One region of the Bacillus sp. FSL K6-6540 genome, then DNA from elsewhere that is predicted to be linked to it. Evidence: a T-box and tRNA genes for the amino acid it is inferred to sense, from the RefSeq annotation. Region 1 holds a T-box; the other holds one or more tRNA genes.
What was found. A T-box is a leader RNA that pairs with one kind of tRNA and senses whether it is charged. The one in region 1 lies ahead of MHH82_RS07535 (arginine--tRNA ligase), so its partner is inferred to be a tRNA-Arg.
Positions count from the first base shown of each region.

Region 2: it encodes a tRNA-Arg, which carries the amino acid that the T-box ahead of MHH82_RS07535 (arginine--tRNA ligase) is inferred to sense. The anticodon was not compared.

Region 1 covers NZ_JBBOXH010000001.1:1,757,167-1,760,546, reverse strand. The annotation lists gene MHH82_RS07545 (EamA family transporter) at 1-301, shown strand, start outside; gene MHH82_RS07540 (class I SAM-dependent methyltransferase) at 446-1,210, shown strand; T-box leader at 1,269-1,493, shown strand; gene MHH82_RS07535 (arginine--tRNA ligase) at 1,551-3,380, shown strand, end outside.
Region 2 covers NZ_JBBOXH010000002.1:1,468,702-1,472,081, reverse strand. The annotation lists rRNA gene MHH82_RS39955 (23S ribosomal RNA) at 1-4, opposite strand, end outside; rRNA gene MHH82_RS39950 (16S ribosomal RNA) at 175-1,724, opposite strand; tRNA gene MHH82_RS39945 (tRNA-Gly) at 1,885-1,958, opposite strand; tRNA gene MHH82_RS39940 (tRNA-Arg) at 1,972-2,048, opposite strand; gene MHH82_RS39935 (manganese catalase family protein) at 2,375-3,229, shown strand; gene gmuG (mannan endo-1,4-beta-mannosidase) at 3,288-3,380, opposite strand, start outside.

The sequences.
Region 1 (3,380 bases):
CCTGTTTCTGCTGGGGGTCGTAGCGGTTCAGGGGAAATTCTCGGAGCTCGGAGAAATTCTGGTTCAGAAAAAGGCACTCAGCTTTATTGTGCTCAGCGGCATCGCGGGCGCGTTGTCCTGGCTGTTTTATTTTCTGGCGTTAAAATACGGCAAAGTATCGCAGGTAGGCCCTATCGATAAATTGAGCGTGGTTATTGCCGTGATCCTGGCCTTTGTGTTTCTGGGTGAGAAAATCTCCTGGATTAACGCAGCCGGCGTTGCACTCATTGCCGTTGGCGCGCTTCTTGTTGCCGTTAAATAGTCCTCTGCATAAAACCGCTGACAAAGCGGCTTTTTGTTCCCCCTCTTATTAGTTAAACCTATCAGCGTTATCGAATTTATATATTTCTAATTATAAGCCGATCATGTCACAATGAGGATAAATCATGCGTGGAGGGGTGTTGTTATGTCAGAGCAAGTATGGAAACCTTACGATTACGATCGACAGCTATCGTTTGTATCTGCTTATGGAAAAGGAGCTGCAGAGCTGCTGGCGCCTCAACCCGGAGAACGGATTCTCGATCTGGGCTGCGGAACCGGCGACTTGACTCATGAAATATCCAAATCGGGCGCACATGTAACCGGCATGGATTATTCCAGCGAGATGATTGAGCGGGCCAAAAGCAAATATCCTGGACTTCCGTTTTTGACCGGGGATGGCGAGAACTTCGAAACCGAAACGCCATACGATGCCGTCTTCTCAAACGCGGCCCTGCACTGGATGAAGGATGCTGAAGGCGTGGTACGCTCCGTACATAGAGCCCTTAAGCCCGGCGGCCGATTCGTTGCCGAGTTCGGAGGCAAAGGGAATATTGACGGCATCTACCAAGCCTTGAAAACCGTGTTCGCCGATCATTATGGAATCGATGCGGACGCCCGGAATCCGTGGTATTTTCCTAGTCTTGGGCAGTATGCCAGCCTGCTTGAAGCCCAAGGGTTCCGCGTGCATCTCGCCCATCATTTCGACCGTCCCACGCGATTGTCCGAAGGCAAGGACGGCATAAAGCATTGGCTGCTGCATTTTGGCGATTGCTTTTTTGCCGGATTCTCGGCTGAATCGAAGGAAGAAGCGATCGCTCGCATCAGCCTAGCTGCTCAATCGACGCTATGGCAAGAGGATGCTTTCTACGCGGATTACCGGCGCCTGCGAGTATTTGCAGAAAAGATTTAGCCATTGGGGGGTTGCTTTTCTAAATAGAATGGTTATAATATGAAAAAACTTGAGAATATTATTTTCGTTGATTGGGAGAGTAACTGCACTGACTTTAGTCCAAGCGAGCCGGGAGGGTGGAAACCGGTACAAAGTCGGCCGTGAAGCGGACCCAGGAGATGGCCTTCCGAAGCAGCATGCTGTAGGGAGCCCCGGCTTACGCCGTTATCGTATGAAGGTGGTTAGACCCTTGCGGGGTTTAACAACAAGAGTGGTACCGCGAGCACAAGTCCTCGTCTCTTTAGGAGATGAGGGCTTTTTTGGTTTTCCGAGTCGTTTTATTTTTTAAGGGGGATTTACCGTGTTAAGTCATAAGATTATTTCGAGCCTTCAACAAGCCGTGAACCAGGTCTGCGAAGCTTACGGCACCAAACTGCCGGAGTCCACTCCGATCCGGATCGAGCAGCCTGCCAGCATGGAGCATGGGGATTACGCAACCAACGTTGCGATGCAGCTTGCGAAGGTGCTCCGCAAGGCTCCCCTGCAAATCGCCGAGCTGATCCAAGCCGAGCTGGAGCAGGACGCATCCTACAAACAGCTCGTCCGCTCGACTGAGATTGTCGCTCCGGGCTTTATGAATCTGCGCATCGATTGGGAGTATTGGGCGAGCCACCATTTTGAACTCCCCCCGGCAGCTAACGAAAAGATCGTCATTGAGCACACGTCCATCAACCCGAATAAGTCCGCCCATATCGGGCATCTTCGAAATTCCTGTATCGGAGATACGCTCGTGAGATTGATGAGGAAGCTGGGATATGAGGTCGAGGTGCATAATTATATCGACGACCTGGGCAATCAGCTGGCGGATACGGTGGTCGGCTTGCTCCACACGCCGCTGACGAAGGAGCATGCCCGGTTCGGCGATTACTGCTGGGACGTGTATTCAAGCACCAATAAAGCCTACGAAAGGGAGCCGGGGCTGGTTCAGCATCGGACCGAGGTTCTGCACGCATTGGAAGAGGGCAATCAGAACCTTTCCTGGATTGGACTGCTTGTTGCCGAGCGAATCGTTAAGGAGCATCTTGAGGAGATGAAGCAGTTCGGCATTGAATACGATCTGCTTGTATGGGAGAGCAGCATTGTTAGGGAGGGATTCTGGGCGTCCGCGTTCGAGCTGTTGAAGAATACCCCGCTTTTCCATCAGGAAACCGAGGGTAAACTTGCAGGCTGCTGGGTGCTCAAGCAATCAGGAACCGAAGCCGGAGACGAGGCGGAGTCGGACCACAGCATCGATAAAGTGCTGGTGCGCTCCAATGGCATCCTGACTTACACCGCCAAGGACATCGCCTACCACTTGTGGAAATACGGCGTGCTTTCCAATGATTTTGTATATAAAAAATTCACCGACGAGGTTTGGACGACGAGTTCGCACGGCGAGGAGCGTTCTTACGGCAAAGCGGACATGGTCATCAACGTCATTGATTACAGGCAGCAGTACCCGCAGGCGATGGTGAAGCAGGCTTTGGAAGGCCTGGGCTTCCAACAAGAGGCTGAGAAGCTGCGCCATGTCAGTTACGGCGTCGTCTCGTTAAGCCCTTCCGCTGCAGCGGATCTCGGCATCGATACTTCCGACGGTAAGGCATCCTATGCGATGTCCGGACGACAGGGAATCGGGATCAAAATCACCGAGCTTATTCATCAAGTAGCCAAGGTCATCGAGGACACCCGATCCGATAAAAACGGTTTGTCCAGCCATGCGATCGCAACCGCCTCCATCCGTTACTACCTGCTTCGCTTTGCACTGCAAACCGAGGTGGTGTTCGATCTGAAGCAGGCCACTGAAATATCGGGGAATACGGGGGTATATTTGCTCTATTCCTACGCGCGTGCACTCAGCGTGCTTAATAAGGCTCAAGAAGCCGAGGTTACGCCGTCTGTGCCTGCCCGGTTCCCTGCCATGGAAAAAGCGGAACATGCGCTGCTGCGGCATATCAGCACCTGGCATGATACCTTATATGCTGCCGGACGGGATCTATCTCCTAGTGCCATTTGCAACTTCACCTATGAGCTGTGCTCCCTGTTCAACAATTTTTACTCGGCATGCCCGATTCTGAAGGCGAAGGAGGAAGTGCTCCAATTCCGCGTATGGCTCACTTCCTTATTCAAGAACACCCTTGGCGAAGCGCTGGAG
Region 2 (3,380 bases), on a different contig from region 1:
AACCGTTAAAAAGAATCACTATGTGATATCTTGTGTTACTAATTGAATGTGATGTCTACTGTTATCTAGTTTTCAAAGAACACGTTTCGAAGGAATGATCCTTCAAAACTAAACAAGACAGGGAACGTTCTGTTTATAAGACCCAAGGTCTTATATTCCGTATAATATCCTTAGAAAGGAGGTGATCCAGCCGCACCTTCCGATACGGCTACCTTGTTACGACTTCACCCCAATCATCTGTCCCACCTTCGGCGGCTGGCTCCTAAAAGGTTACCTCACCGACTTCGGGTGTTACAAACTCTCGTGGTGTGACGGGCGGTGTGTACAAGGCCCGGGAACGTATTCACCGCGGCATGCTGATCCGCGATTACTAGCGATTCCAGCTTCACGCAGTCGAGTTGCAGACTGCGATCCGAACTGAGAACAGATTTGTGGGATTGGCTTAACCTCGCGGTTTCGCTGCCCTTTGTTCTGTCCATTGTAGCACGTGTGTAGCCCAGGTCATAAGGGGCATGATGATTTGACGTCATCCCCACCTTCCTCCGGTTTGTCACCGGCAGTCACCTTAGAGTGCCCAACTGAATGCTGGCAACTAAGATCAAGGGTTGCGCTCGTTGCGGGACTTAACCCAACATCTCACGACACGAGCTGACGACAACCATGCACCACCTGTCACTCTGCCCCCGAAGGGGACGTCCTATCTCTAGGATTGTCAGAGGATGTCAAGACCTGGTAAGGTTCTTCGCGTTGCTTCGAATTAAACCACATGCTCCACCGCTTGTGCGGGCCCCCGTCAATTCCTTTGAGTTTCAGTCTTGCGACCGTACTCCCCAGGCGGAGTGCTTAATGCGTTAGCTGCAGCACTAAGGGGCGGAAACCCCCTAACACTTAGCACTCATCGTTTACGGCGTGGACTACCAGGGTATCTAATCCTGTTCGCTCCCCACGCTTTCGCTCCTCAGCGTCAGTTACAGACCAGAGAGTCGCCTTCGCCACTGGTGTTCCTCCACATCTCTACGCATTTCACCGCTACACGTGGAATTCCACTCTCCTCTTCTGCACTCAAGTTCCCCAGTTTCCAATGACCCTCCCCGGTTGAGCCGGGGGCTTTCACATCAGACTTAAGAAACCGCCTGCGAGCCCTTTACGCCCAATAATTCCGGACAACGCTTGCCACCTACGTATTACCGCGGCTGCTGGCACGTAGTTAGCCGTGGCTTTCTGGTTAGGTACCGTCAAGGTACCGCCCTATTCGAACGGTACTTGTTCTTCCCTAACAACAGAGCTTTACGATCCGAAAACCTTCATCACTCACGCGGCGTTGCTCCGTCAGACTTTCGTCCATTGCGGAAGATTCCCTACTGCCGCCTCCCGTAGGAGTCTGGGCCGTGTCTCAGTCCCAGTGTGGCCGATCACCCTCTCAGGTCGGCTACGCATCGTTGCCTTGGTGAGCCATTACCTCACCAACTAGCTAATGCGCCGCGGGTCCATCTGTAAGTGGTAGCCGAAGCCACCTTTTATGTTTGAACCATGCGGTTCAAACAACCATCCGGTATTAGCCCCGGTTTCCCGGAGTTATCCCAGTCTTACAGGCAGGTTACCCACGTGTTACTCACCCGTCCGCCGCTAACATCAGGGAGCAAGCTCCCATCTGTCCGCTCGACTTGCATGTATTAGGCACGCCGCCAGCGTTCGTCCTGAGCCAGGATCAAACTCTCCGATAAATGGATCACAGGTTAAGTTCACCGCATCCTGCGGCGACACCTGTGTGACCTGCGTCGTGCAGGCCCTAGTTTGACTGACTACGCACATTGCTGCGCGATTTATAAAAATGAATTAACAGGTACGTTTTGTCTTGTTTAGTTTTCAAAGATCATTCAATAATGGAGCGGGTGATGAGAATCGAACTCACGACATCAGCTTGGAAGGCTGAGGTTTTACCACTAAACTACACCCGCGTGGTATCTTAAATGGCGCGCCCGAGAGGAGTCGAACCCCTAACCTTTTGATCCGTAGTCAAACGCTCTATCCAATTGAGCTACGGGCGCTTATCAAGCGACTTAACTATCATACTATCATTTGATGGTGAAGTCAAGAAGTTTTTTAAAATGTTTTTTCGAATCTTTTTCAATTCGACTTTTCTTATTATACACATTTTTAAAATCTTGTAAACACCTCAGAAAAACTTTTTTTGTTTTTCGTTTTGTTTCACGCTGTTCATCAGCGACGTTTAATAATATACCATGCCTGTTTTATTTGGTCAACACTTTTTCTGTATTTTTTTATTCTCTTCTTTCCCCCCTTCTCATGTATATATTTTATCTCATCTTACAAATAATATAAGAAAATCTCTTAAGAAGAAATGAGGCGTGTTATGTATTACTACAAAGAGGAACTGATTAATATCATTAAACCGGACAAACCAGACCCGGCAGCTGCTAAGGTCCTGCAGGAGATATTAGGCGGTCATTACGGAGAAATGCGTACAATGATGCAGTTTTTTTTCCAAAGCTCTAATTTCAGAGGAAAGCAGAAACAGTACCGCGATCTGCTTCGCGGCATTTTTTTAGAGGAGATTGCCCACGTTGAACTGGTTCAAAACACAATCAATGCTTTATTAGATGAATCAGGCGGTGAAGGTGTCGGCAGTCAAGGTGCAGATCAAGCACCACTTAATGAAGCCGTTAAACATGCTAATCCTCATCATTATATTATTGGTGCGCAAAGTTCCCTTCCCGTTGATGCAGGGGGCAATCCGTGGAACGGGTCGTGGGTGTATAACCACGGAAACTTAATTACTGACCTGCTGGATAACCTGCTTCTTGAGTCGACAGGTGTGCTGCAAAAAACAAGAATTTATGAAATGAGCTCTAATCAGACGTTCCGCGAAACACTTGCTTTTCTGATTGTACGCGACAATGCTCACCAGAATGCATTCGCGAAAGCGCTCGAGACATTGGGCGTTGAGTGGGCGAAGCTCCTCCCTGTACCGAATTATGACATTAATAAATATCCTGAGTGCAGAAAGTATGTCGAATTAGGCTACCATAATGCACAGTTTAACTTTAGGTTGGATGAAACGAGAATCGGTGAAATCTATCAAGGGAAATCTCCAAGCCGAAATGGCGGAGAGTTGCAAGTAATAGATCCTCCGGCAGGGTTTCCCGTACCAGTGCTTCCTGAAATACCAAATGAACACAGTCCTGGGTTAGGCGATATGAATGCTTAATCCAGTGGGAAGGTGCTCAAGAAACTTCTTGAGCACCTTCTTATTGTACATTACTGATTCATTCAACGATTGGCGTTAAAGAATCGCCGTTCCATATTTCTCCCTTATTGAGTGTCCAGCTGTCATGATATAAAGCCGAAGCACCCTTGTT